Regions from separate parts of the Aneurinibacillus baijiui genome, predicted to be linked through region 3. Evidence: riboswitches for the same ligand, from Rfam matches in the RefSeq annotation. Region 3 holds a riboswitch; each other region holds the start of a gene.

Region 1 (10,539 bases), on a different contig from region 3:
GCAGTATTGGAATGAAACGAATGCGCATCGTACGAATGAAGATGATACAAAAGAGAAATTCTACTGCTTAGAACAATTCCCATATCCTTCTGGACGTCTGCACATGGGACATATGCGTGTTTATTCTATCGGTGATGTAGTAGCCCGCTATAAGAGAATGAGTGGTTATCAGGTTCTTCATCCGATGGGCTGGGATGCTTTTGGGATGCCGGCAGAGAATGCGGCAATTAAACTAGGTGCACAGCCGTCCAAATGGACATATGAGAACATTGATTTTATGAAAAATCAGCAGAAGAAGCTTGGCGTAAGCTACGATTGGGAACGGGAGTTTGCAACTTGTTCGCCAGATTATTATAAAATGACACAACAGCTTTTCCTTCTTTTCTATGAACAAGGTCTGGCTTATCGTAAAAATGGAGCGGTTAACTGGTGTCCGCATGACCAAACTGTGCTTGCCAATGAGCAGGTGGAGGATGGCTGTTGCTGGCGCTGCGGCACTGAAGTAGTCAAGCTTGATCTTGAACAATGGTACTTCAAGATTACTGATTATGCGGATCGTCTGCTCAATGATCTTGACCAGCTTGAGGGATGGCCAGAAAAAGTAAAGACGATGCAGCGTAATTGGATTGGACGGAGCACAGGGGCGGAAGTAACTTTTGATGTGCCGCAAGTCAATGAGAAGCTGACTGTCTTTACCACGCGTCCGGATACATTGTATGGTGTTACATTTATGGTGCTAGCTCCGGAACATCCGATTGTGCGCAAGTTGATTGAAGGCAAAAATAATGAAGCTGAAGTGCTTGCATTTATCGATAAGACAAGAAAAGAATCTGACATCTCCCGTACAGCGGCTGATGTGCCAAAAGAAGGGATGTTCACAGGTTCTTATGCGCGTCATCCGCTGACCGGTGAAGAGGTACCGATTTGGATTGCGAACTATGTGCTCATGGATTACGGTACGGGTGCGGTCATGGCGGTACCGGCCCATGATACACGTGACTTCGCTTTTGCCCGTCAGTATGATCTGCCGATTAAGCGTGTGATCATGCCAGAAGGCGAGGCATTTGATGCGAAGGAGACAATGGAAGAAGCATACAGTGCGGATGGTGTGCTTGTACAGTCTGAATCATTTGACGGAATGCCAAACCGGGAAGCATTGGAGAAAATCGCTACCCAGCTTTCAGAGCAGGGTCAAGGCGGAGCAACTGTCTCCTATCGCCTTCGGGACTGGCTTGTATCCCGTCAGCGCTATTGGGGCGCTCCGATTCCAATTATTTATTGTGATGAGTGCGGTATTGTTCCGGTACCGAAAGAAGACTTACCTGTCATGTTGCCAGAAGACGTCGTGATTGATGGCATGAGCAATCCGCTTGCCAAATCCGACGCATTCGTGAATACAATCTGCCCGTCGTGCGGCGGCCAGGCGCGTCGTGAGACTGATACGATGGATACGTTTATCGATTCATCATGGTACTACCTCCGCTTTACAGATGCAAAGAATGATGACATTCCGTTTGAGTCTGCCAAAGCGAATAAGTGGCTGCCTGTTGATGAATACATTGGTGGTATTGAGCATGCGATTCTGCACCTGCTTTACTCCCGCTTTTTCACCAAGGTATTGTATGACGCGGGCATGGTTAATTTCACGGAGCCGTTCAAGAGCCTCCTGACACAAGGTATGGTATTAAAAGATGGGGCTAAGATGTCCAAATCAAAAGGCAACGTAGTCAGCCCGGATGAAATCATTGCAAAGTATGGCGCTGATACAGGCCGTCTCTTCATTCTGTTCGCTGCCCCACCAGATCGCGATCTGGAATGGAGCGATAGCGGTGTGGAGGGCAGCTACCGTTTCCTTAACCGCGTATGGCGCATGGTAGACAGTCATGCTGACCTAACATACGGACAGCCGCAGATGAACCTATCTGATAGCGCTGCTAAGGATTTGAATCGTACACTGCATGCGACCATTAAAAAAGTAAGTGAAGACATTGGAGAACGCCGTCAGTTTAACACGGCCATCAGCTCGATCATGGAGCTTGTAAACAAAATTTACGCCTATCCACAAGAGGCAGACCGGGGTATGCTTGCTCATGCGATTGAGAGCACAGTGATTCTGCTTGCGCCATTTGCTCCGCATATTACCGAGGAGATGTGGCGGATGCTTGGCCACGAAGACAGCGTGCATCAGCAGAATTGGCCTGCATTTGACGAATCGGCACTTGTGCTTGACGAAGTGGAGATTGTCGTACAAATTAACGGTAAAGTACGCGAGAAAATGGTCATTCCTGCAAATGCAACTAAGCAGGAGATGGAAGCAATCGCGAACGAAAATGAAAAAATTAAAGAACTGACGGCAGGCAAAACAATTCGTAAAGTAATTGCTGTTCCGGGTAAGCTTGTAAATATTGTTGTAGGATAAATGTTATAGAATTTTGATAATTTGCATGCTATACTTTTTAGAAGCTTATGCAGTAGAAAAGGCAAGACGAGATGAGAGTGTATGGAGGAGAGGCAGATGAGAAGAGCGCAGGTTATAATAGCCCTGCTCGCAGTGATGATGTTGGCTTTGGTGGGGTGTGGTCAGAATGCGAAGCAGGAAGCCGCACAGCCGAAGGCGGAGCAGGCAAGCCCGGATAAAAAGGTGAAGGTAGGAATCACACAGATCGTCGAGCATCCGGCGCTTGATTCTATCCGTAAAGGCATTGTCGATCAATTAGCAGACGAAGGGTTCAAGGACAAAGAGACGATGGAATTGGAGTATCTCAACGCTCAAAATGACATGAATAATGTCGCAACGATTGCCCAACAGATGGTAGCGGATAAGAAGGATATTATTATCCCAATTACGACACCATCCGCACAAGCAGTCGCCCAAAAAGCGAAGGATATTCCCGTAGTCTTCTCTGCGGTAACGGATCCGGTTGCAGCCAAGATTGTGCCTGCTCTAGATAAGCCGGCGGAGTATGTAACGGGTACATCTGACGTATCTCCGATGGATAAGCAGGTGCAACTGGTTAAAGAATTCGTTCCGTCTTTAAAAACGCTTGGCGTCATCTATAATACAGGTGAAGTCAATGCGGAAGTCCAGGTCGGCATGATTGAAGAAGCGGCCAAAGCGCTTGGGGTAAAGGTAGAGAAAGCCGGTGTTTCAAGCTCTAATGAGGTGAAACAGCGCGCTGAATCGATTGTTGGCAAAGTAGACGCAATCCTTATCCCGGTCGATAATATGGTTGTCTCTTCTTTCGAGGCACTGCTGACGGTAGCCAAAGCATCAAAAATACCTGTATTCGCATCGGATAGCGATACGGTAAAACGAGGTGCAGTGGCTACCTACGGCATTGATTACTATAAGCTGGGCCGACAAACCGGAGTCATGGCTGCTCGTGTGCTAAAAGGCGAGAAGCCGGGTGCAATCCCGGTAGAAACCCTAAAGGATGTACAATTGATTGTCAATGAAGCTGCAGCGAAAGCCGCCGGCCTATCTGTTCCTGACAAACTAAAAGCCGCCGCTGAAGTCATCAAGTAATCAGAACTGCACCAAAAAACTCCTTCCCTGTTAGTGGAAGGAGTTTTTTTTGTCAGCAAACGATTCTTTTACTTCGAGTACATCCACATCGAATTTACGGTGTGTTGCTTCGATTAGGTGAGTGAATACGTCCCGTGTCTCCCTATCAAGCACGTGCAGTCCAATTCCAGTAACACCACCAGGCACACATACCTTAGCTTGTAAGGTGGGCAGAGAAAAGCGCCCGTCTTCTAAAAGCCGTCCCATACCGATTACCATCTCTGTCATAAGTCTGGTTGCCTCTTTCTCTGTTATGGTGGTCTCCGCAGCAGCGCTGTCGATAAAACGCTGTAGTAGAAAACTGAAGAATGCTGGACCGCAGCTAACAATATCAGAAGAGATGCGCGTTGCTTCTTCTTCAATTTCGATAGGTGTACTAATGTTGGATAACAATGATAGCAGCATCGTGCGATCCTTGTCATGCAGTCGGCTACCGAACGTCACAAGCGAAGCACCGCTGAGCGCTGTATTCGTAATGCTTGGAATCACCCGGGCTACTTTACAGTGGGAATGAGCTTCAAGCTGCCGAATTCCGACAGAGCTTGTAATGGAGAGAACAAGCTTCTCCGGTGTCAAATACGGTGCAATCTCATCAAGCACAGTTCGATATTCCAGTGGCTTGGTACAGAGGAACAGCACGTCCGCCATCTTCGCAACAATCATGTTGGCTCCGGTATCAATTCCGGGATGTTTTTTGACAAGCGTCCGCAGCTTCTCCGGTGTCCGGTTCGAGGCAATGATACGCTCAGGCGGCACGGCACCGGATTCAATAAAGGCTTCAATGAGAATTGTCCCCATACTTCCCGTTCCGATAAAGCCAATCTGCATCCTGATTCCCCCCGGCAATATGATTGATTAATGTGTATGGGGAAGAAAAGGAATTCAGTACACATATTTTTCTACATGTGCTAAAATGGAATTGATTGGTAATTATTTGCATAATTCACGTACCATGTCCGCGGTAACAACCTTGCGGGGAGGCAGGTGGTGGCGTTGGGCCAATTGATTGATCTGGTGTGTGACTTCATTGATTGAATCGACATTCATCTCTTCCCCCTGCTTATATTGTTCGATAGCTTCCTCAATTCTTGATTCCCGCATTGCGTCTAGCTTGCGGTACAGGGTAATGTATTCGGCTTGTTTAGCCGAGTGTGCAGTAATGGCTTCATGAACACTCATAAGTATATCCTCCTTTTTCTTATCACTTTCAGAATGTTTATATGAAAATTATAGGTAATCTGTTGGAAAACCACAAGTAAGGGAGAGAAGGTCGCGTATGCAGTGGTCTTGGAACAAAAAAAAGTGGACTGGTAGTAGTATATGTCTTCTTATTCTTGGTAGTAGTGTTTATTTTTATAACATGGAAAATACACCGCAAGAGCATCCGTTGGCCTTCAGCGAGGCAAAACCGTCTGTACAGGAGGATGCTAGACAGGAACAGCAGAGCGCAGAGGTAAAGCAAAACCCCGATCCAACAAGGCAGACAACGGTTCCTGCTCCTACCACCTTTGTGATTGATGTAAAAGGCGCAGTCGTCTCTCCTGGTGTATATACGTTATCTGCAGATGCAAGGGTCTATCAAGCAATTGGGATGGCAGGCGGCCTTCTGCCCGAAGCGGATGCCAAGCAAGTTAATGGAGCGCAGAAGCTAGTCGATGGTATGATGATCTATATCCCGCTCAAAGGAGAGCAAATATCGCCAGCAGGACATGCGACTCCAGGCTCTGTGACAGGCAGTACACCAGCGGTCGGAACGCAGGGTAAGGAAGAGGCGAAAGTTGATCTTAATACGGCAACAGTAGAACAGCTTCAGACCATACCGGGAATTGGACCGCGCAAGGCTGAGGCGATTGTGCAGTATAGAGAAGAGCATGGCCCGTTCAAAACGATAGATTCGTTAACAGGTGTAGCTGGGATAGGGGCTAAGACAGTAGAGAAAATGCGAGCCGGAATTTTTGTACAATAAAAATTTTCTAATTAAGTTGACAGGTCGGAATAGTGAGCCTATAATAAGAGCAAGAAACGCATACGAAAACATAAGCAACACAGTACAATTTTATAGTATCTCTTATCGAGAGAGGCGGAGGGACTGGCCCGATGAAGCCCGGCAACCGGCATGAAGTGCAAGGTGCTAAATCCAGCAAAGCAGTATGCTTTGGAAGATGAGAGCGATGGTACATACCTGCCTATCCGACCCTCTTCTTCTCAAAGAAGAGGGTTTTTATTTTGGTACCTCGCCCGAAACAAAAAAATTAGGTATTGAGGAGGAAGATTGAAAATGGCAGAAGAACGCACATTCAATTTTGAGACAGTATGCTTACATGGAGGACAAGAGGTGGACCCGACAACGCTATCGCGTGCGGTACCGATTTATCAAACATCGTCCTATGTATTCAAAGACACGGAGCATGCAGCCAACCTGTTTGCACTTAAGGAATTCGGCAATATTTATACACGTATTATGAATCCGACACAGGATACGTTTGAGAATCGGATTGCACAGCTTGAAGGGGGGGTTGGTGCGCTGGCGGTCGCATCCGGTCAGGCGGCGATCACCTTCTCGATCCTTAATATTGCCCATGCGGGAGATGAGGTTGTTGCTTCAAGCAACCTGTATGGCGGAACATACAACCTGTTCGCTCATACTCTGCCAAAGCTTGGCATCACAGTAAAGTTCGTGAATCCAGAAAACACGGATGAAATTCGCGCAGCTATCACGGACAAAACAAAAGCGCTGTACACGGAAACAATTGGCAATCCGCGTACGGATGTCGTTGATCTAGAAGTATTGGCTGGGATTGCACACGAGAATGGAATCCCGTTCATTGTAGACAATACATTCGCAACACCATATTTGTGCCGCCCGATTGAATTCGGTGCTGACATTGTCGTACATTCCGCTACCAAATTCATCGGCGGACACGGAACATCCATCGGTGGTGTAATTGTCGATTCTGGTAAATTTGACTGGAACAATGGCAAATTCCCAGGTCTTACTGAACCAGATCCAAGCTATCATGGTGTCGTATACACAGAGGCGGTTGGAAATCTTGCCTATATTATTAAAGCTCGCGTACAACTGCTGCGTGATCTTGGCGCTGCGGTATCGCCATTTAATTCCTGGCTGTTCCTCCAAGGCTTAGAGACGCTTCATCTGCGTATGGACCGTCATGTGGAGAACGCAAAAAAAGTAGCGCAATACTTGGAAAATCACGAACTGGTAGAATGGGTGAACTACGCGGGGCTTGAGAGCAATCAATACTATGAGCGCGCACAGAAATACTTGCCAAAAGGTGCGGGGTCTATCTTTACCTTTGGGATTAAGGGTGGCTTAGAAGAAGGCAAACGGTTCATTAATAGCTTAAAGCTTCTCTCTCATCTTGCAAACGTCGGCGATGCAAAAACGCTTGTGATTCACCCTGCAAGCACAACGCATCAGCAACTGACCGAAGAACAGCAGGTAGCAGCGGGCGTATCACCGGATATGATCCGTCTCTCCATCGGCATTGAATCTGTCGATGATATTATTGCCGATCTTGAACAGGCACTTAAGGCAAGCCAACTGGCTGCAGTATAATAAAATCAGCAGGAGGAAGGACAGGAGAAGGTAGCCTGTCCTTTTTCTGTTGCAGTAGTGGTTTATCTGATTATCAGTTATCATAATAAGAGATCATGCAAATTGAGGTAGAAGAAAGAGAGGAAGGAGAGGGAGGCAGATGGATACACGCAAGTCTTGGGATGAATACTTTATGGATCTGGCCTATATGGCCGCCACCCGTGCAACATGTCCGCGCCGCCATGTTGGCGCAGTCCTGACACGGAATCGAAAGGTATTGGGTACCGCATACAATGGGAGCCCAAGCGGAGTCGATTCCTGCCTGGATGTTGGCTGTATGCTTCATAATTATTACGAGACGAATACAGATGGAGCGATCATAGAGAAGCAGAAATGTATCCGTACGATTCATGCGGAACAGAATTTACTTCTTTTTACCGATCAGGCGGATCGGCAGGGGGCGGCGGTATATGTCACTGACCAGCCGTGCTGGACATGTGCGAATCTGATTGCTAATAGCGGAATTGCAGAAGTTGTCTATCACCGGGCATATGCCAAAGACTATGAGAAAGTAGCCTGGCTGTTTAAGCAAAAGGAAATCGAGTTTCGCCAAATACAACAATATGCTCCACCGGCCGGTGTCAAGATGGAATTTGTAGAGTAGCATAAATTTTTTTATGAAATACGCAAAAATATGGTATGGATGATGAATAAGGGGGTAAAGATGTAGCAAGAGGATATTATTCTTTCGAACTACGAACGAGGTGATTTCAATGCAACCGAATGTCGCAACGATCCGTGGTGTATGTGATAATTTTCAAGCTCCGCAGGAGAGAACAGATGATGTGTACCGCATTGTAGAAGAGGCCAAGATGCGCCCCGAGATTACGGTGGAAGAGAAGAAGACAATGCAGGGTACATTGCTGCTTGGCTTTTATACCGAACATGGCGTATTCCGCTTGGTTGTACAAGCGGGACTCCCGATTAAAGGGCGACTCTATATAAATGGTATTACCGAAGAGGAAATGGTAATCAATCCACTCATCCGCCTATTCTATGGTTCCGTATATTTAATGGGAGCAAGCGGTATGCTTCGTCTCTATGAAGAAGGTGTAAGCAAGGACATCCACTTCCGTGAAGGTCGCATCTATGAAAATAACGGCCTTGGCGAAGAGACAGAGCTGGCAAACATCCTGGTAGACCAATATATTGACCAGCAAATTGTAGAGGGGCGCATTAATTTCCTGTTGGAGAAGTTGAACGACTGTATGGAGCAGAGAACAGAACCGAATACGCATGTGATTAAGCAAGAGCTGACCGAATTGACGGATCAGTGGAATGAACTGCAGAATTTCTAAAAGGAAAGAGAAATCATCTCTTTCCTTTTTTTTATATTTAATTTGCCTTCTATGATAAAATATAAAGAAAAACAGACCGTGGGGAAAGGGAGGAAAATTAAATGGAAATTGTGCTGCCTAGATTAAATCGGCTGGTACCTTCATTGGAATCAACATTCCATAAGCTGGTGGAGGAGCAGGGGGAATTAAGTGAGGCAATTCTTAGTTGGATGGAGGAGCAGGGAACGCCGCGCGCACGTGAAGCATTAGAAAATGTGGCTGGAGAGCTGCTTGATGTGGCGCAGACATGCATTTCCATGACTTTCGTGCTTGAAGATCTGGCACCGGATATTCGTCTTGAAGAATTAATTGATGACCATCTCTCCAAGCTTTTGCGCAAAGGATATCTGCAGGATGTGGGTGGAGATATTTATATTAATGTGAATGAGGCCGGATTTCGAGAGATGAGTCTGCCTCGTCTTGTAATACCGGGTGTGACGCTTGATAGCACGGTATTGAATATATCGGTTGCGGTAGGACGGTTCGCTCAGTGGATCGGCAAATTCCGCGGAGCAAGTGGCGAAGTACGTATTCATAGCGATGAACAGATTGTGAAGGGATGCGGACTTAATTTGCTCCATATTGCTCAATGCTGCGTTACGATGCTATACATATTAGAAGAGACATTTCTTATGGATACCGGCGCACTCATGCGTGCACATGTGGATAAATTAAAACGGCGCGGATATGTAGGCTGATGATACGACAACGGGCGCTTTTCTTTTATAGTTTGTACATGCTGGGCGGAGTTATTTGCGCTTCTCAGTTTGTTCACAGCGCCCGTCTGGGCCTCAGCATCGCTCTTTTGATTCTTGTAGTAGGGTGCCTACCATGTTGGATGAAGAAAAAGGAGATACCCCGTCTTTTTATTATAATGGGCATCATATGTGCGTGTGCAGGGTTTGGCCGTTATATATGGGTTGAGGCGTATAATGTCAGCATCCTGCCTGAAAAGGGAACGGCCTCCTTTACAGGTCGGATTGAAAGTACGGTTTCCTTTGATGGAGACCGCTGTCGATTTGTTCTGCGCCTTGATTCAATCAATGGAAATATTCTTCCGCGGTCGGAACGGGTACAGACGACGGTATACTTTAAGGATCAGACAACATACGACAATGCAAGAGCGCGTCTCAGATATGGAGCTGGACTTGCAGGGACCATCGAATGGAAAATCCCGGCTCCACCCTCTAACCCGGGAGCCTTCGATTATCCCACATACCTTCACTGGCAGCGTATCCACCGTACAGCCAGCATTGTTGATGGCAAATCGCTGGTCTATCAGAGCGCTTCCCTTAGTTTTGCAAAAGCGATGATCGATACACAGCATTGGCTTGCTGATCGTACATTCCTTCTATACGAGCCAAAATCAGCAGGATTTCTTTCTGGAATGCTGTTAGGAGCGGTAGATGAAATTGATCCGGATCTGTATGCGGCATTTTCTGGCTTAGGCTTGACACATATTATCGCCATCTCGGGTCAGCATATTACGCTTCTGATTGCCGGATTAGTGTGTGTGCTGCGTGTATGCGGGGTGTCGAAGCGTCGTGCATACTTAATCACAGCTCTTCTCCTGCCTTTGTATGTAACAATGAGCGGCTCTAGTGCCTCCGCTCTGCGTGCGCTCATCATGGGTGAACTGGTACTCATAGCGCTGCTTACAGAGCGCATTAAAGATGGTTGGAATGTGTTGGGTGCCGCTTTCTTGCTTATGGTACTATATGATCCGTATTACATTCATAATGTTGGCTTCCAACTTTCTTATCTGGTCACGTTCGGCTTGCTTGTATCCGTTCCACCGCTCACACATAAGCTTTCTGTTGGCCCCATTGCCGTTCGTGGACTTCTTGCGGTTACACTAGCTGCGGCGATTGTATCATTTCCTCTCACAATCTATTACTTCCATTTGTATTCTTTTTTTTCACCGATCATTAATTTTTTGTTTGTTCCTTTCATAAGTATCCTTATTGCACCACTTGCGGCTGTATCGCTGCTCCTTGGCAGCATGCATCCTGCGCTTGGGT
Region 2 (10,539 bases), on a different contig from region 3:
CTTCCCGTCTGATCAGCCAGCTTTCGAATTTCATCGGCAACAACCGCAAATCCCCGGCCCGCCTCACCAGCTCGAGCCGCTTCGATAGCCGCATTTAATGCGAGCAGATTAGTCTGTGCCGATACTTCGGTAATCAATTGAAGAATACCACCTGCTTCCTCCGAATCTCGTTGCAGTGTCTGAATCGCCGATGCCGTCTCATCGGTCACCGTGCGAATTGACTCCATCTGCCTGATTGCCTGCTGCACAGAGCCGTTGCTTGTCCGAACTTGATTCGTAATATCGCTAGACGCCTCTGCAATCGAGGAGGAAGCTTCCGCTACACGCTGAATTCCAAGCGCCATTTCTTCCATCGCCCGAGCACTTTCATCCGCACTCTGCTCCTGCACGATTGAGCCGCTGGCAACCTCCTGTACCGCCCGTACAATCTCATCAGCTGCATGCACACCCTGATCGGTGCTGCGCTGTAGCTGTGCCGCCGATGCGGACACCGTGGTTGCATGATCTTTCATTCTCTCGATCATAGCTTTCATATTCTCTTTAATACCAATAAGCGATACAGCAAGCTCGCCAACCTCATCCTTGCGCACAAGATCCCGCTCAGGCACTTCGAATGTAAAATCCCCATCTGCCATTTGCTTGCAGTAGGAAGCAGCGGTCGTAATCGGCCGCACTACGGCACGTACAATGAAATGCAGAAGAATCGCCAGGATGATTGTCCCGATCAGCGCCATACTTAAACTCAACAGCATCATACCATTGGCCGAAGCAAGCACTTCATTCAATGGAACTGCGATAACATAGGACCACGGTGTAGCTGTGCTGCCAACCGCAATCGGTTCAGTTACTTTGTACAGTTCGCTTTTCGTTGTTGGTGAATAGTCAAGGATAGTATAGGCCGTACCTGTTTTTACCGCATTTTTTAGCTGCTCCACATTTTGCAGACCTTTTAACTCTGTCACATTTTTTCCGATATTCTCTTTCGTTGGGTGCGCCACAAATGTTGCGTTATTTGAAAGAATGACGCCAAATCCGCTATCATAGAGCTTGATCTTGCTATTCATCTCCTGAAAATAATCAAGTGACAAATCCACCCCAATAACTCCTACAAATGTATCGTTGATAGTCAGCGGAACGATTAACGAAGTCATCAATACATTCTTGCCGTTGATTTCATACATATACGGGTCCATAATCGTTTCTTTCCCCGTTTTCTTCGGCAGCATATAAAAATCATGTGTTCCTTCCTTCATATTTTCCGTATTCTCAACACCCGCACGCTCTATCCCATTCCCATTACGCGCCCAGAAGGATACAAAGCGTCCCGTTTTGTCATAGGCTTGAGAATATGCAGTCTGCACTGTTTTATCGCCAAACACATTGGGTTCGGTAACAATCCAGGTCCCAAGAAATGTCCCATGCTTCTCTGTCATATTCTTCAATATCACATCATATGTGGCAGGAGAGTAATTACCTGTCTTAACCATAGATTCGAATGTAGCGGCAAGACTGTGAGCCGCATTCAGAGGTGTCTGTAACTCATTCGAGATGCTGTTGGCTTGCTCTTTGGCAAAAGATGCGGTAATCTTCTTTGCTTCCTCTTCCGCTTTATTCTTTGATAGAACGGAAACCGTCCCAATGATTGATGCAAACATTAAAATAACGATGCCAAGAATAGCAAGAAAAACACGCGTATGGATCTTCATGATCGCCTCTCCTTATATAAGTATATTTACATAGTCTATATTTACTAAAAATCATACAAAAAGAAAGAAGAAGAAGCAAGATACACAAGAAAAAAGTCCTGATTATTATTAATCAGGACTTAGCAAGCATAAACTAGTTGATTTTCTTTTCTATTAGAAGACCGGAACAACGGCTCCTTTGTATTTCTCTTCAATAAATTTCTTCACATCATCGGATTTTAATACCTCGATCAGCTTTTTAATATCTTCTCGGCCTTCATCGCCCGTACGTACACTGATGATATTAGCATGCTGCTTTGCTGCATCGGACTCCTTTTTCTCCATAGCAATGGCAGTATCCGGCGCAAGTCCGCCTTCCATTGCATAGTTACCGTTGATTACAGCGTAATCTACTTCATTCACTGCACGAGCAAGCATTGCAGCCTGCATTTCTTTTACCTGGATGTTTTTTGGATTTTCGACAATGTCTTGTTTTGTAATGCTATTAAGCTCTTTATTCGGCGTCAGTTTAATCCAGCCCTGTGTTTCAAGCAATTTCAGCGCACGTGCACTGTTTGTCACATCGTCCGGAATCGCAATCACTGCGCCCTGCTTTGGCTCTACTCCTTTTTCTTTACCAGGGTAGAGACCCATCGGCTCGAAGTGGATACCATCAAGCGCTGCAATATGTGTACCGTGCTTTTTATTGAACTGCTCCATATACGGAACCGTTTGGAAATAGTTCGCATCTAGCTGCTTATCTTCAAGCGCTGTATTTGGCAGGACATAATCATCAAACACTTTTACTTCCATCTCAATGCCCTGTTCTTTCAGCTTTTCCTTTACATGGTCTAAGATTTCCGCATGCGGCACAGCGCTTGCACCTACTTTAATTTTCTTCGGTTCCTGTGCTGTCCCTCCATTTGCTGCTTTTTCTTCTTTTTGCCCGCATGCAGCCAAAAGTCCAATGCTCAATACAACAAGCAGTGCCACCAACCATTTCTTCATTATGAATCCCCTCTTTCATCTTTTTGTCTTTGGTATGTACCCATCGCGAAATTCCAACAAAAAATGGCCTCTTAAGATAAGAGGCCATCGGATACACAATAGGGTCCGTTCGACCTCTTATCTTTCAGAACTACAGTTCTGCTGGAATTGGCACCATTACACAGCAATATGCCGGTACGGTTGCCGAGGCTTCATCGGGCCAGTCCCTCCGCCTCTCTTGATAAGAGTCATTGTTTATTCAATTGCTTGCTTTTTATCTTAATATTATTAAACTCATTCGTCAACTATGTTTTAGAAACTTTTTTCTCTTCTTATTTTTCCGACCATAGCAGCATGTAATTTATAGGTCCACCTACTACAAAACACGAACATTTTTCCGTTGTTTTATTCGATGCGCATTTAACCATTGAATAATGTTCGTGTTTTACTTACAATCTTGTTAGTGCTACATGAACTTTGAGGAGGACGCACATGGTTAACTATGCCGATCTTGTTGAATTGGGCAAGCTGATCCGCCACCTAGAGCAAGGCATAACAGAAGCTTCACTCAATATTCTCACATATGAGCATCGCGAAGAAATCGCCCGCAATCTTATCACAGGTCTACTTGGGCAAGCAGATAAACATGCGATGAAGATTGAAGCCAGCTCAGGAGAGTATACGAATGAAATCGCTGTCTTACAGGTGGGTAAGAATAAATATAGACTTGAAAAAGATCATCAAGATGTATTTATTAGCAAAATAAATCACTACAACTGCCGAATTGTACCAGGTACACACGGTATTCTCGTCTATCACATAGATTACCCTGGCGTGATCCGCGACGTGTCGCGCATCCTCGCCACACATCATATTAATATCTCTAGCATGAAAGTATCACGTGAGCAAAAAGGGAAAAACGCGCTGCTCGTCTCCTTAACCGATGAACATATCGATGCGGAGGTAATGGATACGATTACGCGCCTGCCCCAGATTACAAACGTGGTGGCGCTGCGTCCTTTAGAACATGATGATTATTCTGCTTAGAAAACAGGAGGCTATACGATGAAGTATCGCTCTGTATTTGATATTATCGGACCGGTTATGATCGGTCCTTCCAGCTCTCATACAGCCGGCGCAGCCCGGATTGGCCTGATCGCAAGAAATCTGTTCGGGAATCAGCCGACGAAGGCGGAGATTACCTTTTACGGTTCATTCGCCAAAACATACAAAGGCCATGGAACGGAAATTGCGATTGTAGGCGGCATCCTCGGATTCGATACATTCGATCAGCGTATCACCGATTCGCTGGCTATTGCAAAGGATCTGAATGTGGAGATTACGATCCGTACGTCCGATGATATACCGAATCATCCTAATACGGCCCGCCTTGTTCTTTATGACAAAACCCGTGCTCTTGAAGTGTGCGGGATTTCCATCGGCGGTGGCAAGGTAGAACTGACCGAAGTTGACGGCTTTTCCGTACGTTTGACCGGGGATATGCCTACCCTTCTCGTCTGGCATGAAGACCGCTACGGCTTGGTCGCCTCCGTATCAGAGGTGCTCGCAGCACATAAACTAAACATCGGGTACATGGAAATGGCACGCAAATCCAAAGGAGCCGAAGCGCTTATGGTTATTGAAACCGATCAATCTGGAGCAGATGAAATCAAGCAGGACATCTGTGCGCTTCCTCATATTAATCGCGTGTCTAGCATTCCCGCCCTGTAACAACATGGAGAAGGAAGTGATGTAGGATGTCTTTTCGTACCATTGCAGAACTGGTGGAGCGCTGCACCACTGAGAATAAATCCATTGCCGAGGTTATGATCGAGACAGAATGCGACATGTCCGGCAAAAGCCGCACAGATGTACTAGCAATGATGACACGTAATCTAGATGTTATGGAAGAAGCCGTACAACGCGGCATTAAGGAAGCGGATCGCTCACATACGGGACTAACCGGTGGCGATGCGGTATTATTGCAGACTTATCTGCAGGAGAAAAAACCGCTGTCAGGCACACTTTTGCTTGATGCTGTCAGCAAGTCGGTGGCGACGAATGAAGTCAATGCCAAGATGGGTACAATCTGCGCCACACCGACGGCTGGTGCCTGCGGCATTGTCCCGGGTACACTATTCGCTGTAGCCCCGAAGCTTAATGCAAGCCGCGAGCAAATGGTCAACTATTTGTTTACGGCAGGCGCTATCGGCTTTGTCATTGCCAATAACGCATTCATCTCCGGAGCAGCAGGTGGATGCCAGGCTGAAGTCGGATCTGCAACCGGCATGGCCGCTGCCGCCATCGTAGAAATGGCAGGAGGCTCACCGGAGCAATCGGCACAAGCTGTGGCGATCGCGCTTAAAAACATGCTGGGTCTGGTCTGTGATCCGGTAGCAGGTCTAGTGGAGGTTCCCTGCGTGAAGCGAAATGCCATGGGAGCTTCTAACGCTATGGTCGCGGCTGATATGGCGCTTGCAGGAATCAAAAGTGCGATTCCAACAGATGAGGTCATTGAAGCGATGTACCGCATCGGCTGCGCAATGCCGAATACGTTAAAAGAAACAGCGCTCGGCGGGCTTGCCGCTACACCGACCGGACGCGAGCTGGAACGAAAAATCTTTGGAGAGAACACCAAGTAAGACAATATTCTTGAAACCTTGCCAGCATATAACCGTATAAGGAAAACGACACCACTTACAACCTCGGAAAGGAGTCTACAATGACGGAGCTTATTCTTGCCTTTGTAGAAATCCTAAAAGGACTTTCGTATTTTGGATTGATGCTGGCATTAACATTCGAATTCGTTCCGGCCGAACTCGTACTGCCCTTGGCCGGATACTGGGTTTATCAGGGAGAGATGAATTATTGGCTTGCCGTGCTGGCAGGAACTATCGGCGGCACCCTTGGCCCACTTACGCTGTACGCTGTCGGACGTTATGGCGGGCGCCCCTTCATCCTGCGGTATGGGAAATATCTTTTCATCCGCGAGCAGCAGGTGGAAAAGGCCGATCGCTTTTTTCATAAGTACGGGCCGGGCGTTGCTTTCTTTGCCCGCTTTCTTCCCGGTGTCCGCACGTTGATTTCAATTCCGTGTGGCATGGCCAAAATGAATGTATGGCAATTCTCTGTGTATACCTTTGCCGCTACGCTGCCCATTACGGCCGTCTATGTATACGCAGGCTATGCTTTCGGCCCCCACTATAAACAAGCGGCAGCCGCTGTGCAGGAATATTCGCCCTTTATCATCGGCGGGGTCCTGCTGCTGCTTATCGGCTATGTCTTAGTCATAAACAGACGTGCTGCGTACAACCTTGAGAGATAACACAGCTCTTCTCAACCCTCAGAAGCCAGCCCCGACTCTTTTTCATCAAGAGCCGTGGGCTGGCTTTTGATTATATCCACAGCGCACGTATACATCCCTTTCAATTTCCATGTACAACCTGTATGTTTTTTTTGTTAAGGTTACTCTATATCATTACATAACCTGCTTGATCGTATTTATTTTATTGCCGAAAGGAGTCTTCGTCTTGAAATCGAAGCATATGACCACACATGCGGTTCATGCAAGCGCACGTCTTCCGGTGTCGAACGATTCTGAATCGATGCCCATTTATCAGACTTCTGTTTTTACATTTCGTGATCTCACCCACTTAGAGAGCTATTTTGAGGGGCAGAATGATAGTTATCTATACTCGCGAAATGGCAATCCGAATACAGCCGCCTTCGAACAAGCAGCTGCTGTGCTCGAAGGTGCAGAAGCCGGTGTTGCCACATCTTCCGGCATGGCTGCCATCCTTTGCGCTATCTTAACTTTCGTCAAGGCCGGAGATCATATCCTCTGCTCAGATGAGATCTATGGTGCAACCGCCTCGCTTCTCGAAACGGAACTAACCCGCCTTGGGACTAGCATAACTTTTGCTTCGTTTCATTCTGCGGCATCCATTGAACAGGCAATGACGAGTGCGACCCGTCTACTTCTGACAGAAGTCATCACCAATCCCCTCATCAGTGTCATCGATATACCCATGGTCGCAGACATCGCACACCGACATGGCGCGAAGCTGGTTGTAGACAATACATTTACTTCTCCTTATGTCGTACAACCGCTACCAATGGGAGCGGATCTTGTCGTCCACAGCGCCACCAAATATTTAAACGGGCATAATGACGTAACTGCCGGTGTTGTCGTAGGCCCAAGCGATATCATTGAGGTTACACGGCAGCGCATGGTACTCACCGGATGCAGTCTGGGACCGTTTGAAGCGTGGTTGGCTCAGCGAGGAATGAAAACTTTTGCCCTTCGTATGCGGCAGCATTTAGCCAACGCGGAAAAGGTAGCCGCCTATCTGGATTCTCATCCAGCCATTCAAACCGTCTACCACCCTTCTCTTCTCACGCACGAAACGGCGGCGGTCGCCCGTAGGATCGGTCTGCATGGAAGCGGAGCTATGATGAGCTTTCGCGTTACGGATGACATCAAAAAATTGGATGCGTTTTTTCATGCGCTGCAGTTCATCACAATCGCTCCCTCGCTTGCCGGTGTAGCAACCACATTGTCTCACCCGCTTAAGACTTCACACCGTTCGCTGTCAAAAGAGCGGCAGCAGGCACTGGGCATTTCTATGGGGCTGCTTCGCCTATCTGTTGGAATTGAGGAAGCGGAGGATATCATAGAAGATCTAGAGAAAGGACTGCATTTCCTATTATGAATCTTGATGATTACGTCGGTAAAACCGTCACCGTTATATATGCCTCTCCCTCAGGAGAGAGATCTAGCACTGGCTATGTCCTATCCTCGAATGATCGAATGGCGCTCACTTTGCAATGCGACGATGACACGATTGTTATTGCCTGTTATCGCATTTTGTCTGTTCACGCAGAAAAGGGATAAGGCTTTACGCCTTATCCCTTGCATTTTCTAATGTCTTTATTCTTCTTGGCGCAGGCGTGCGTCAAGCACGAACGTACCAAAGGGGATAATGGATGCGACAAGAGCACCTATAACCCGTCCAATTGACCAGCGCAGCTTCGACCATACTTCAGCAACAGAAGCAATATAGAGCACAAATAAAATACCGTGCAAGGCACCCACGATAGTCACAAATATAGGAATGTCAGCAAAATACTTCAACGGCATAGCAATGCCAAGAAGGAGAAGAAAGGAAATACCTTCAACCAATCCGATCACACGTAAACGTCCAATGGGCGTTCGTAACAATGTCTGCACCTCCAAAAATCATCCATATTCAATATATTACTATTTTGCACTTCACTCTCCTATACTATAAACCAAAACAAGATAAACATGTGAGAAATAGTGTTTTGTTCAAAATACGTTCATTTTCTTTCGCACGATCTATAGAAATTGGACGCAAAAACGCCCGTAACAGACCGAAGTATGATACGGACGCTTGACCCAGTATGTATCAATTAACGTAAGTATACTCGCTACACAACGCGCCTGCACCGGAAACTGGAAGTAATGGCGGATCACCTGACGCACCATCCGTTGAACTGCTTGTTTCCATGTTAGAGAAAATCTAGGCCGCTTTTGTGTCCGCGCAAGATAAAATCGTCGAGGACATCTACTGAATTCCTCAATATGGTCACCTGCTAAGGTTGTAACAGAGTTATAAGGCTGTTTTTCGGTCATCAGGCACTCCTCCATACTTTACGCTTGCTTCACTCCGATGGCTTCAGCGATCTGGCGTCCGAACGATTTGCACCGCTCAATATCTTCACCGCTCGGATCGAATTCAATCTTTAATCCTTCCGCTGCCAAAGTGCCTCCCTGGCCCGCAATAAGTGCCTCAAGCACATCTACCGCACCACAAAAAATCGGATAGGACGTATCACCGGAACCGAATACGGCCAGCGTCTTCCCCGTCAGATCAAGCTCTGACAGATCGTCATAAAAATCAAGGAACTCATCTGGAAGTTCTCCATCTCCCCATGTATACGCCCCTAATACAACACCATCGTAGTTAGCTATTTCATCAGTCCGGGCATCGAATACTTCCTTCTTGACAACATCCATACCCGAGAGCTGCATCCCTTCCTCTACCAGATTTGCGATGGTTTCTGTATTTCCCGACATGCTTGCATAGATCAGCAACACTTTTGCCATAAGACTTCCTCCCGCTTTTTTAGTATGTATTTGTACTTTGCGTAGTTACATATAATAAAATCAATAATGATAATCATTATCATATATTATGATAAAGAAAATGAGAATCATTGTCAACTATAAAACTCTTCACCCTACAGTATAATAACTGAGCGAATGAAGAGTTTTTTATTGATGGTTTGAACTTTTTACTCAGTGGCAGATGGTTCTACTCTTACGGCAGAGGCAAGCAGTGCTTCTGCAATTCCGATAAAGTATTCAGATTCACGCCGAATATGGTTAAGCACAGTAATCGCAGTAGGATTGCTCTTTAGGGCCTGGCTCTCTTCCCCCAGTTGATTTAACAGTAGAACAAACTGCCGACTTTGCTCTAGCGCAAAGCGAACCAGTTGCAGGATCTCCTGATATAATTCCGGACTGACCTTATGCTCGAGTCGTACAACCTGCTCAATATACCGGACAAACGTCGCTTCTGTCTGCGATAATGCCTGTTCCCATGCGGCAAGCGCCTGCACAAAGGGTTCTTCAAGCGTAGGAACCAGCGCGCGGATAACTTCCGTATGCTCTGCCTCTTGCCTTTTCCAGAATTCCCCTTCATCCAAAATCCGTAACGGCATTTTCTCCCCATAATAAAACTGCATCCTACGATCCCCTCTCTTCATAAAAATTAGCCCACCCTACTGTATGTATGCTACTAATCGGTAAAGAGTGAGTGTACACAAAAAAACCGGATGCCTGCACAGCATCCGGTCTTCGTATACACTATATCTTCCAAAAAAACATAATGTGAACAAACAAAGCGACGATGGCACCAAAATTACGGATTGCCAACATATATTTCTGCTTCATTAGTGTAATTACAATTCCTGCTATCCCAATAATGAACACAGCCATTGCGGTATATACGGCTAGATATAAGCTGCCGCTGCTATAAGAGATCACATATACCACAATAGCCGCAATAAGCAGGCCTTCAATTATCGTAACCATCTTTCCGTTCGTATTCATGCATCCCGTCCTCTTCCATCTATAAATATTGTCGTTCTTTATTAACAATTTAAGCATAGTACTTTTTCTGTCTAAAATCCAGTTTGGGCTGTGCAGAGAGCGTTTACCGCCATAGAAAAGCACCGGCTGTGCATGGCCGGCGCTTTTTTCCTACCGCTATAGATCGTCAAACCCGTTCGCTGTCGTTACCTTGGCGTACGTGCGGGATTTTCCTTCAAAGAAATCTGTCTTCGTCTGATTCAGCGCTTCATCAGAGAATGGGCGTATCCATGGCATGCAGTTGTCTACACCGGTATAAGCTTTGGCAAAACCCATCATCTGCAAGCGCTTGTTAGCAATGAATTTGATGTAGTCGCTAAATTCGATTACATCAATTCCTTCGATGCCTTCTAACACATAATTCGCCCACTCGATCTCAAGCGCTACCGCTTGATCAATCGTTTCATATACGTACTGTCGATTCGCCTCTGTATCGAGTTCAGGAAAGTCTGCCAATAACAGCTTGCACACCTCCCCGAAGAAATACGCATGCTGTGCTTCATCCCGCTGAATATAGCTGATCATCTGACTTGTTCCCAGCATTTTCTGATTGCGGGCCAAGTTATAGAAGAAGGCAAAACCACTATAGAAGAAAATCCCTTCTAGAATCATATCTGCTACAATCGCCTCAAAGAAAGTCTGCGGGCTCTTCTCTTCACGGAAGCGCTGGTATGCACCTGCAATGAAGAC
Region 3 (10,539 bases):
TTGCGGCAGCAGCTACAAAAAACGGACGTAAAATAAGAAAAGCGGGGAGATGCCTGTATGGCGGCTCTCCGCTTTTTTGCTGCCTTACATCCATAAGAAAATGGACTGCGGACAAGTGGTAGCAGGATGAACCCCATTAACAAACGTGAAATAACAGAATAGTATGAGTATATTTTTATTTATTTTTCTATTGAAAGTCAGATAAGGTCAAAGTATAATGATAATAGATCAAAGAAAGTCAAAGTCAAAATGACGATAAATAGAGGAGGTATGATGTATGCTTTGTCAACGATGCCACCAAAAACAAGCAAATGTATTCTTGAACATTCAACAACAACAGCATGTGCATAAGTTATACCTGTGCCATGAGTGCTATACAAAACTCGGAAGTAAAGCAGGAACAGGGATGCCATCAGGTGTATTCCCGAACGTTTCTGGATTTGATCAATTCTTCAAAGGTCAAGGAATGCCGGAAGATCCGTCCATGACCCAAGGAAATCTGAAGTCGCAATCCCATGGACAGGACGGTGGAATTCTCGATGATGTAGGACGCAATGTCAGCGATGCGGCAAAAGCTGGACTTATCGACCCGGTGATTGGCCGTGATGAAGAGATTGAGCGCGTTATTGAAATTCTTAACCGCCGCAATAAGAACAATCCGGTATTGATTGGAGAACCGGGTGTTGGGAAGACCGCGATTGCAGAAGGCTTGGCATTAAAAATCGCGGAAGGACAAGTCCCTGCTAAGTTGAAGGGAAAAGTGGTCTACCTGCTGGATGTGGCTTCCCTTGTCGCAGGTACCGGCATCCGCGGCCAATTTGAAGAGAAGATGAAGCAGATTATTGCAGAGTTGCAAGGTCGAAAGAATGTCATCTTGTTTATCGACGAAATTCATCTGCTGGTCGGTGCGGGGTCAGCCGAAGGCTCCATGGATGCAGGCAACATACTAAAACCTGCGCTCGCCCGCGGAGAACTGCAGGTAATCGGAGCCACGACGCTCAAAGAATATCGAACCATCGAAAAAGACGCCGCGCTTGAGCGCCGGTTCCAGCCGGTGATGGTCAAGGAGCCGACCGTAGAGGAAGCGCTGCAGATTCTACAGGGTCTGCGCGTAAAATATGAGTCCTATCATCAAGTGTCCTACTCTGATGAAGTGATCCGTGCCTGCGTGGAACTGTCACATCGTTATATTCAGGACCGCTTCCTGCCGGATAAAGCAATAGATCTGCTTGATGAAGCAGGCTCAAAAGTGAATCTTCGCACCTCAGGAAAGACGACAGAAGAGATGCGGGCGCGACTTGCGCAAGTGAGCGAGGAGAAGAAGGAAGCGACAGCCAAAGAGGAGTATGAACGCGCTGCTCGTCTGCGGGATGAAGAGAACCATCTGCTGGCGCAGCTTGATGAGATGGAGGACAATAAGCAGCAAGCGGCTGTGACAGTAGAAGACATTCAGGCAATCATTGAACGTAAGACAGGCATTCCTGTGAAGAAGCTGCAGAGCGATGAGCAGCAAAAAATGAAGCATCTGGCGCAAAAGCTAGAGAGCAAAGTCATCGGCCAGTCTCACGCGGTTAGCCAGGTGGCAAAAGCGATCCGCCGCAGCCGTGCCGGATTGAAGCCGAAAAATCGCCCGATTGCCTCTTTCCTGTTTGTCGGACCAACCGGTGTTGGTAAAACAGAGCTGACAAAGGTCCTTGCAGAAGAGTTGTTCGGTACGAAAGAGTCCATGATTCGGCTTGATATGAGTGAATATATGGAGAAGCATTCCGTTTCCAAACTAATTGGTTCTCCTCCGGGTTATGTGGGTCACGAGGAAGCGGGACAACTGACTGAGCGTGTCCGCCGCAACCCATACAGCATTATTCTGCTCGATGAGATTGAGAAGGCGCACCCGGATGTGCAGAATATGTTCCTGCAAATCCTTGAGGATGGACGCTTAACCGATAGTCAGGGACGCACCGTAGCCTTTAAAGACACAGTCATTATTGCCACAAGCAATGCAGGTGTAACAGAGAAGAAGATTACGGTAGGATTTGGCGCAGAGAACGCACCGCAGGAGACTGACGTCATGGCTTCTCTTGCATCGTATTTCCGACCTGAATTTCTGAACCGGTTCGATGGCGTGGTTTCCTTCCGTCAGCTCGGCAAAGAGGATTTACTGCACATTGTTGATTTGATGCTGCAAGATGTCGTAATGAATTTGAAAGAGCAGGGAATGGACATCACCGTAACAGAAGAGGCAAAGGAAAAGTTGGCTGAACTCGGCTATGATCCGTCCTTTGGTGCTCGGCCGCTGCGTCGAATGATCCAGCAGTACGTAGAAGATGGTATCGCAGATGTGGTGATTGAGGAAGAGGATGTCAAGCACATCTCTGTAGATGTGGAGCAGGATGCGATTTGCGTGAAGAAGAGAACGTTATAACGAAAACAAGCAGGAGTCGGGCAGATTTTGTTCGGCTTCTGCTTGTTTTTTTGTCGTTTGCCATGTGGATGCTATATCCTTTGTAGTATTTTATGGAGGAAATGGCAATAAATTAATGATTATGCATTACATGGACTGAATCGAAAGATATAATGAAAAGAGTAGGGGTTTAGATTGATTTTCATTATCATCAGAGAGAAGAAAGGAAATGGAATGTTTGAGAAAAAAAAGAAACCATCTTATATTATAGAATCTTGGGAGAGATGCCGGAAGGTGGAAGCACATGCTAGAACCGTTTGTTTTTCTCCAATGATGAGCCGCGCAGAATTGACAAGGAAACAAGCGGAATATGAGGAAATCCTGTCTGTGGTTCAGCAGTTTTTCCAACAGATGACACATATGCTACAAGATGCACCTATTCTTTTCATCGTTACTGATGAAAGAGGTTTTATTCTTCATATTGAAGGAGATCAAGCCATTCAATCATTGATTTCCAGCCAGGGCATACAGGTTGGAATGCAGTGTACAGAAGAAGCGATTGGAACTAACGCTGTCGCTTTAGCCCTGCGCGAGAATCGCCCGATTCAGTTGGTAGGTGATGATCATTATCAAGAGTTTCTATATGAAAACGCATGTTATACCGTCCCATTTCGTTATATGGATAGGGAGCGGCTGTTGGGTACGGTTACGATCATGACAACCATATCTGCACAGAATGAGCTTCTATTGACAATGCTGTCAACGGTTGTGGGTTCTATTGAACGGGAACTGCAGCTGCGTAGGCAGAATCGTCAGTTGGATATGATGCACCATATCATGATGGATAGCGCACGCAACGGTATTATTGTTACGGACCGAGAAGGAAAAGTGACGGAGTTTAATCAATTTGCTGAACGAATGACAGGAGTTAGGTACTGTGAGATCGTCGGAAGAAACGTGGAACAAATTGAGGCGATTGGTCAATATATCTCCGATGTGGTTGTCCATGATAAGAAATATGAAGATGTTGAAATCGTTTTACATGCTAAGGAAACATCGGAGCGATTTGTGTGTTTATTTGATGCCCTCCCCATTCATGATCAGCATAAACGCGTGATTGGTGCCTTTGGACAGTTTCGCAATATAACTGAACGATATGAAGCAGAAGCAAAGTACAATTATTTAGCATATCATGATGAACTTACGGCTTTGCCGAACCGCCGCTATTTTAAGTACAAGGTTCTTGACTGTATTGGCGAAGCGGAGCAGCAGCAAAAACAGATGGCGGTGCTGTTTATTGATCTTGATCGGTTTAAGCTTATAAATGATACGCTCGGCCACTCCAATGGCGACAGGCTGCTGAAGGAAGTGGGAATACGGCTGCAAAATCAGCTTACCTCACAGGGAATCGTCGCGCGAATGAGCGGTGATGAATTTATTCTGCTGCTGCCTCATATTGAAAAAGAAGCGGATATTGCTTGTATTGCTGATCGCTTGCTTCATGTATTTAAAGAGCCGTTTAATATGAGCGGCTACGAGTTTCATATTACAGCAAGCATGGGGGTGGCCGTATATCCGCAGGATGGAACGGATGTAGAAACACTGCTGATACATGCCGATACGGCGATGTACTGTGCGAAAGAGAACGGAAAAAACAAGTATGTTTTTTTTGCCGAGAGTATGTACAAAAAACCGCACGAGCGCATCCTATTAGAGACGTCGATGCATCGAGCGTTAAAAAATAAAGAGTTTATCCTGCATTATCAACCGCAAATAGATGTGCGAACAGGAAGCATACGCGGGCTTGAAGCGCTGATCAGATGGCATCATCCTGAATTCGGCTTGGTTCCCCCTCATACGTTTATCCCGATAGCGGAAGAGACGGGATTGATTGTGCCGATAGGTGAATGGGTGCTCCGCGAGGCATGTATGCAGAATAAACGCTGGCAGCGTTCGGGAATGCCGAAATTCCGGGTGGCTGTCAATCTATCCATGCAGCAATTCCTTACATCGAACTTAGTTGATACAGTGCGGTGTATTCTAGAGGAGACAGAGCTGGATGCCTCCTGTCTGGAATTAGAGATTACCGAGACGATGACCATGGATGTCGACTATGCTATCCCGACACTGAAGCAGCTGCATGAACTAGGTGTACAGATCAGTATTGATGATTTTGGAACAGGGTATAGCTCGCTCAATTATTTAAAAAAGTTCGCCATCCATCGGCTGAAAATAGACCAGTCGTTTGTGCGCGATATTATGACGGACCCAAATGATGCAAGTATTGTGGAAACGATTATTTCCATGGCGCATAATCTCGGGCTTGAAGTAATCGCTGAAGGTGTAGAAGATGTAGAGCAGCTTCATTTTCTGCAGCGCCAACATTGCGATGAAGTACAGGGCTATTATTTTAGTAAGCCGATGCCTGCGGCTGATTTTGAAAAGCAGCGCAAACAATTGCAGCAGGCAGCCAAAAGGAGCGTTGGTCTTTGAAGTGGACGCAACCTTTTGTTTTGTTTCCACGTAAGTAAAATGAGAAGCCAATGAATACCATCTATATAATACGGAGGGATCGAATATGATTGTAACAACGACCAGTACGCTGCAAGGAAAAGAAATTGAAGAGTACCTTGATATTGTATCAGGCGAAGCGATTATGGGGGCAAACGTCGTCCGGGACTTTCTAGCAGGTATTACAGACATCGTGGGCGGCAGAAGCGGCGCTTATGAGAATAAGCTGGCTGAAGGAAGAGAGATTGCGATGCAGGAAATGAAAGAAAAAGCACGTCGCCTCGGAGCGAATGCGATCATCGGCGTCGACCTTGATTTTGAAACGCTGCGTGAGGGCATGATGCTGTGTGTTGCCACAGGTACAGCTGTTCGCATTCGATGATGCGGGCTGCATAGGAATAAGGTTCTTTCTTCTTTTCCTTCCTGTGCTATAATCAGAAGATGTGAATGCCCCCACATGCTGCCAAAGGTGCATTGTGCGCCGGGCGTGTTCTGTTCTGGCGTGAGGGGAATACATTCATAATGCACAAGCTATTTTTTCATTGGGGAGGAGTGACGGAAGTGAGGAAGCTGTTTTTAGCCCTGCTTCTTTTTCTTCTAACGACAGCGACCGCATATGCGGACGCAGCGCCAGGAGATACCATCGTAACATACGGTAAAGATTTGACATCGACACAGAAACAACAAATTCAAAGTCGTTTTGGAGCGCCGAGCAATGCCCAGGAGCTTACTGTAACGAATCAAGAGGAACATAAATATCTTGACGGTCTGTTGAGCAAAAGTGTAATTGGGAGCCGAGCCCTTTCATCGGCAATGATTCAGCTTGCAGAGCCGGGCCAAGGCATTCATGTAGAAACAAACAATATAACTTGGGTCAGCAAGGCCATGTATGAGAATGCACTGGCGACTGCTGGTGTAAAGGATGCGAATGTAAAGATTGATGCGCCATTCCGTGTATCCGGCACGGCGGCGTTGACCGGTATCATGAAAGCGTATGAGACGGTTACAGGCACCAAGATTGATGAGAATCAGAAAAAAGTCGCTAATGAAGAAATGGTCACCACCGCAAAAATCGGGGAGCAAATCGGTGATAAGGAGAAGGCGGCTGAACTTTTGACCCGTCTGAAAGCCGAGCTTGCCAAGCAAACCGGCAATATGACGGATGATCAATTGCGTGAGATGATCCGCAACGTAGCCAATCAGATGGGCCTTCAGCTCTCTGATGCTGAAATTGAATCACTGGTAAGCATTCTGCGCAAAATTCAAGACCTTAATATCGACTGGAACAAAGCATTGGATCAGATTTCTAGCTATAAAGGGCAGGTACAGGATTTTCTGAATAGTAACCCGGAAGCCAAGTCACTGGTACAGGAAATTCTCACGTTCCTAAAGAATCTCATAGACCAGATCCTTGCCTGGTTCAGATGATAAGGTTGAGTTTAAGTTTGACATTTCTAAGAAAACAAGGTAGGATAATTTACAATTCAAACAAATGAATAACAGTAAGACACTCTTATCTAGAGAAGCGGAGGGATATGGCCCGATGAAGCTTCAGCAACCGCAGGCGCTGCCTGAAAGGTGCTAATTCCATCAAAGCATAGTTGATGCTTTGGCAGATGAGAGGAGGACCTGGTACATTATGCATCCAACCCTCTTCTCCGGAAGAGGGTTTTTTTATATGGCATTATACATAAGCGAAAACAAAAAACAGAGGAGGAAACATAGATGAAGACATGGAAGATTGCTCTACTTGGGCTGGGAACAGTGGGGTCCGGCATTGTGACGATTCTGCGTACACATGCACAACGGATTGAGAGGCAGACAGGCGCACGCTTTGAAGTGGTAGGTGTATTGGTGCGTGATCGTAAGAAGCCGCGGCAAGTAGAAGTGCCCCACCATCTACTTACGACAGACATTGAAGAAATCTGGGAGAGGGGGGCTGACATTGTGGTGGATGCGATGGGTGGGCTTGACCCAGCTCTTGGCTATATGGAAGAAGCGATCAGCCGTAAGTGCCATATCGTATCCGCGAATAAGGAATTGATCGCGGCATATGGTGCGCACCTGCATGATAGGGCAGAAGCGCAGCAAGTCTCCCTTCTGTATGAGGCAAGCGTAGGCGGCGGCATCCCGATTCTCAATGTGCTCAGCCAACTGCTGAATGCAAACCGTATTACACGTATATACGGTATTTTAAATGGAACGACCAATTACATTCTAACCAAGATGGAAGAAGAACAGCAACCATATGATGATGTGCTGGCGCAGGCGCAGGCGCTTGGATTTGCAGAAGCCGATCCGACGGCTGATGTGGAGGGACATGATGCGTTCAATAAAATCCAAATCATCGCACGTCTGTGCTTTGGTGTCGATGCACAGGCCATTGGCAGCGAGCGGATTGGTATTACGTCCATTACAGGAGAAGAGATTGAATTATACGGAAAGCTTGGCTATCGGATCAAGCTGCTTGCAGCAGCAGAAGAGAGAGGTTCCGGCTATGACCTGCGTGTTGCTCCGACACTCGTACCATACGGACATCAACTAGCTGGCGTGAAGAATGAGTACAATGCGGTATATGTGAGCGGCGATGTGGTAGGCGATTTATTATTTACAGGCAAAGGGGCAGGTATGCTTCCGACAGGAAGTGCGATGGTTGAGGATATTTTGAATGCCGTGCGCAAAACGACATTTGTGCCGGATCGGGACGTGCGTACGGTAAAAGAAGAAGCGCAGGATGTACGGCACGTTGCATCGGTGGTGGCATTGTACGAAGTACCGCAGCAGGCTGAGGATTCAGCAAAGCAACGGATTCTTTCATTCTTATCTGCGGAAGCCGGCTTTCTGCATGCAGTGGACACACTTCAAACAAAAGAAGGCACATATATCGCGGCGATACTTAGTGGAGCCGATAGACAAGTGCTGCAGGCGTTTGCCGATCATGTAGGGGCTTCGCTTCGTCTTCGTGCGATTCTCGATGACAGCCTTGCTGTCGCTATCGAAGAAGCGGGTGTGACCCTTTCTCGATAATCATGTGCTGTGAATATGTGCTTTGTTTGTGTGGAAAGGATAAATACGGCGAAAATGTGCGCGAGACAAAGTAAAATGTAATTTTTCATAATATAACGTATGTCAGCAAGAATCAATCGCCATATAGAGCGTTTATCTCTCTATAACTATAAAAAACTCTCTATTTCTATAGCACAGGCGATTGGAGAATGGTTATGGATTTTCGGTATAATAAATAGCAGCAGGAAAAAATGTATAGGAGAGATTTGTATGGCTCAACGAGTAGCCACCGAATACAAGAAACTTGTCCTTGAGTTAAGCACATTACAGCTGCAGTCTTTTATCGAAATGTTTCAAACCGGAGAGTTTAAATCAGAAGTTCGAGTGTATGAGAACGGCGAGAAAGAAATCGTGTTATTTGATAGGGAGCGCCTGATTCCCCTGTCCTTTAAACTGGTTGGTGCCACCTATACCTTTGAGGGCGGCTATACCATCCGGGATGCGAAATTAGCCAACCATATGCGACAAGCTGTACGCCGCTTCAAAGGAAGCGCAGTTGTCCACCGTGTCTATCCGTCATATACGATGATCTATCATTACAACGAAGGAAAAGTAATGAAAATCATTGAGCAAAAAGGCGATAGTCAATCGCTTGTATTTGAATACCGGGATACGGTAGGAGACCTTCAGCGTCTCTTTGAAGCGAGAGGAGTGGAGGACCAGATTGCATGGCTTCGGGTACAGATTGATCAACTGCTTGATTTCCGCAATGGCCGTCTTGCTGCTCATCTGTCCACAGAAGACGTCGATCGTCAGTTAGAGAAGCTCTCTCATCAGTTATTTGTAGCAGAAGCGTAGAATACTATACAAGCATTCTCCAAGAAATAGCAAAAATGCATTGCATAAATTGTAGAAACATGATATATTCTCCTTGTTGTGAACAAAATAGGAACCAGGATTCACTCAAGGAAGTTTCTCCTCGAAATAAAGTGAATGACGTAGGTCCTAGCGAGAGTTTTGAACATGAAATTGCTAGGAGGGGGGACCGGAAGATGGAATATTCTACTTTCGGAAGACATGTTGCGATTGATACTTGGGGTGTTGATTTTGAGAAATTGAACAGTGCGGAATATCTGCAGCATCACCTCGTCGAAGCTGCGGAAGCCTGTGGAGCAACGGTTTTATCCGTGCAAGCGAAGCAATTTGAACCACAGGGCGCAACGGTACTGGTTCTGTTATCGGAAAGCCATATTTCCATTCATACGTACCCAGAACGAGGATTTGCCGCATTGGATTGCTATACGTGCGGCGATACGGTAGATCCTGAGCTTGCCATCGAATACATGGTAAATGTTCTGAAGCCGAAAAAGAGCTATGCTCGCAAGCTCATTCGCGGCGTAGGTGAGATGGAAGTTGTAGAAGCGGACGTACTCAAACAGAAGCAAGATGCATACAAAAATTAGGTAAACAAGAGTCCATCCTGGATCGCACCGGGATGGACTTTTCATATATTTGACAGAATTCTCTCTTGCTCTTGGTAAAATTGGCCTTTATTATGGGTAAAGGTAAGGGAATATATAGCGGAGGTTTAATGCATGAATCAACTACTTGATATGGAGAGCAAGCGCAAGACGCCGGAGGATGTACTGGGCTATATAAACAGCGGAGACGATCTGATTGTCCCACTCGCCAATGGAGAGCCGATTGTGCTTCTTGATACAATTGAGAAGCACGCGGAACGTTTTAGCGGTGTACGTATTCATCAGATGCATGCGTTGAAAGAGCGTGACTACATTTATGGCAAATGTGGAGATCATTTGCGCCATGTGGCCTATTTTTTGAGTGGTGCTTCACGCAAAGCGTTTCTTGCCGGAGAATGTGAGCTTGTTCCCAATCATTTTCATGAAGTACCGCGCTTGCTTAAAGAGACAACAAAGGCATCTATGATTCTAGCAGCAGCAGCGCCTATGGATGAACATGGTTACTTCTCACTCGGTACACAAGCAGATTATGTTGCTTCCTTCATCGGCAAAGTGCCGTTTTTCCTGGAAGTGAATCCGAATATGCCGCGTACGTTTGGTGCCAATCAGGTGCACATCAGCCAGGTTCTTGGTTATATTGACGTTGATTATCCCCTGCATGAAGCGAAGGAGCCAAAAATTACAGAGATTGACCGTCGCATTGCTGCTCATGTGGTAGAACGCATTCAAAACGGTGCTACACTGCAGGCGGGCATTGGGGCAATTCCTAATGCAATCATTGGTTTCTTGCAGAATCATAAAAATTTAGGGATTCATACAGAACTTCTAACGGATGGTGTAGTAGACCTGGCGGAAAAAGGTGTTGTTAATGGAATTGAAAAAAAGACACATGCCGGAAAAATCGTGGGTACGTTCGCGCTTGGTTCTAAAAAACTGTATGATTTCATTGATGAGAATACAGGAGTGGAAATGCTGCCGGTCGATTATGTGAATGACCCGCGCATCATTGCTCAGGAAGACAATATGATTTCAATTAATGCGACAACAGAAGTCGATTTCATGGGGCAGTGCGCATCCGAAACGATTGCTGGGCGCTATTACAGTTCAAGCGGCGGACAGGCTGATTTTGCGCGGGGCGCT

Evidence for each region. Region 3 has a riboswitch for S-adenosylmethionine ahead of AB3351_RS21680 (homoserine dehydrogenase). Riboswitches for the same ligand answer to the same signal wherever they lie in the genome.
Region 1: linked by a shared signal. The riboswitch ahead of AB3351_RS13525 (homocysteine synthase) and the one ahead of AB3351_RS21680 (homoserine dehydrogenase) in region 3 are both predicted to bind S-adenosylmethionine.
Region 2: linked by a shared signal. The riboswitch ahead of AB3351_RS03930 (MetQ/NlpA family ABC transporter substrate-binding protein) and the one ahead of AB3351_RS21680 (homoserine dehydrogenase) in region 3 are both predicted to bind S-adenosylmethionine.

The regions. Positions count from the first base shown of each region.
Region 1 is NZ_JBFTXJ020000006.1:178,920-189,458, forward strand. Features, by position in the region: gene leuS (leucine--tRNA ligase) at 1-2,419, shown strand, start outside; gene AB3351_RS13505 (ABC transporter substrate-binding protein) at 2,516-3,526, shown strand; gene comER (late competence protein ComER) at 3,557-4,393, opposite strand; gene AB3351_RS13515 (DUF2533 family protein) at 4,496-4,744, opposite strand; gene AB3351_RS13520 (helix-hairpin-helix domain-containing protein) at 4,842-5,531, shown strand; SAM riboswitch class I at 5,631-5,734, shown strand; gene AB3351_RS13525 (homocysteine synthase) at 5,844-7,142, shown strand; gene AB3351_RS13530 (deoxycytidylate deaminase) at 7,282-7,785, shown strand; gene AB3351_RS13535 (hypothetical protein) at 7,895-8,479, shown strand; gene AB3351_RS13540 (MazG-like family protein) at 8,581-9,216, shown strand; gene AB3351_RS13545 (DNA internalization-related competence protein ComEC/Rec2) at 9,216-10,539, shown strand, end outside.
Region 2 is NZ_JBFTXJ020000002.1:137,235-147,773, reverse strand. Features, by position in the region: gene AB3351_RS03935 (methyl-accepting chemotaxis protein) at 1-1,706, opposite strand, end outside; gene AB3351_RS03930 (MetQ/NlpA family ABC transporter substrate-binding protein) at 1,860-2,693, opposite strand; SAM riboswitch class I at 2,808-2,920, opposite strand; gene AB3351_RS03925 (ACT domain-containing protein) at 3,165-3,719, shown strand; gene sdaAB (L-serine ammonia-lyase, iron-sulfur-dependent subunit beta) at 3,738-4,403, shown strand; gene sdaAA (L-serine ammonia-lyase, iron-sulfur-dependent, subunit alpha) at 4,430-5,314, shown strand; gene AB3351_RS03910 (DedA family protein) at 5,395-5,997, shown strand; gene AB3351_RS03905 (trans-sulfuration enzyme family protein) at 6,203-7,384, shown strand; gene AB3351_RS03900 (DUF3817 domain-containing protein) at 7,603-7,893, opposite strand; gene AB3351_RS03895 (flavodoxin) at 8,347-8,802, opposite strand; gene AB3351_RS03890 (DUF2935 domain-containing protein) at 8,991-9,443, opposite strand; gene AB3351_RS03885 (hypothetical protein) at 9,565-9,810, opposite strand; gene AB3351_RS03880 (ribonucleotide-diphosphate reductase subunit beta) at 9,967-10,539, opposite strand, start outside.
Region 3 is NZ_JBFTXJ020000018.1:47,182-57,720, reverse strand. Features, by position in the region: gene AB3351_RS21705 (thioredoxin domain-containing protein) at 1-36, shown strand, start outside; gene AB3351_RS21700 (ATP-dependent Clp protease ATP-binding subunit) at 278-2,422, shown strand; gene AB3351_RS21695 (putative bifunctional diguanylate cyclase/phosphodiesterase) at 2,696-4,894, shown strand; gene AB3351_RS21690 (YbjQ family protein) at 4,980-5,294, shown strand; gene AB3351_RS21685 (DUF1002 domain-containing protein) at 5,435-6,340, shown strand; SAM riboswitch class I at 6,423-6,535, shown strand; gene AB3351_RS21680 (homoserine dehydrogenase) at 6,638-7,939, shown strand; gene AB3351_RS21675 (non-ribosomal peptide synthetase module) at 8,189-8,776, shown strand; gene speD (adenosylmethionine decarboxylase) at 8,971-9,381, shown strand; gene AB3351_RS21665 (acetyl-CoA hydrolase/transferase family protein) at 9,514-10,539, shown strand, end outside.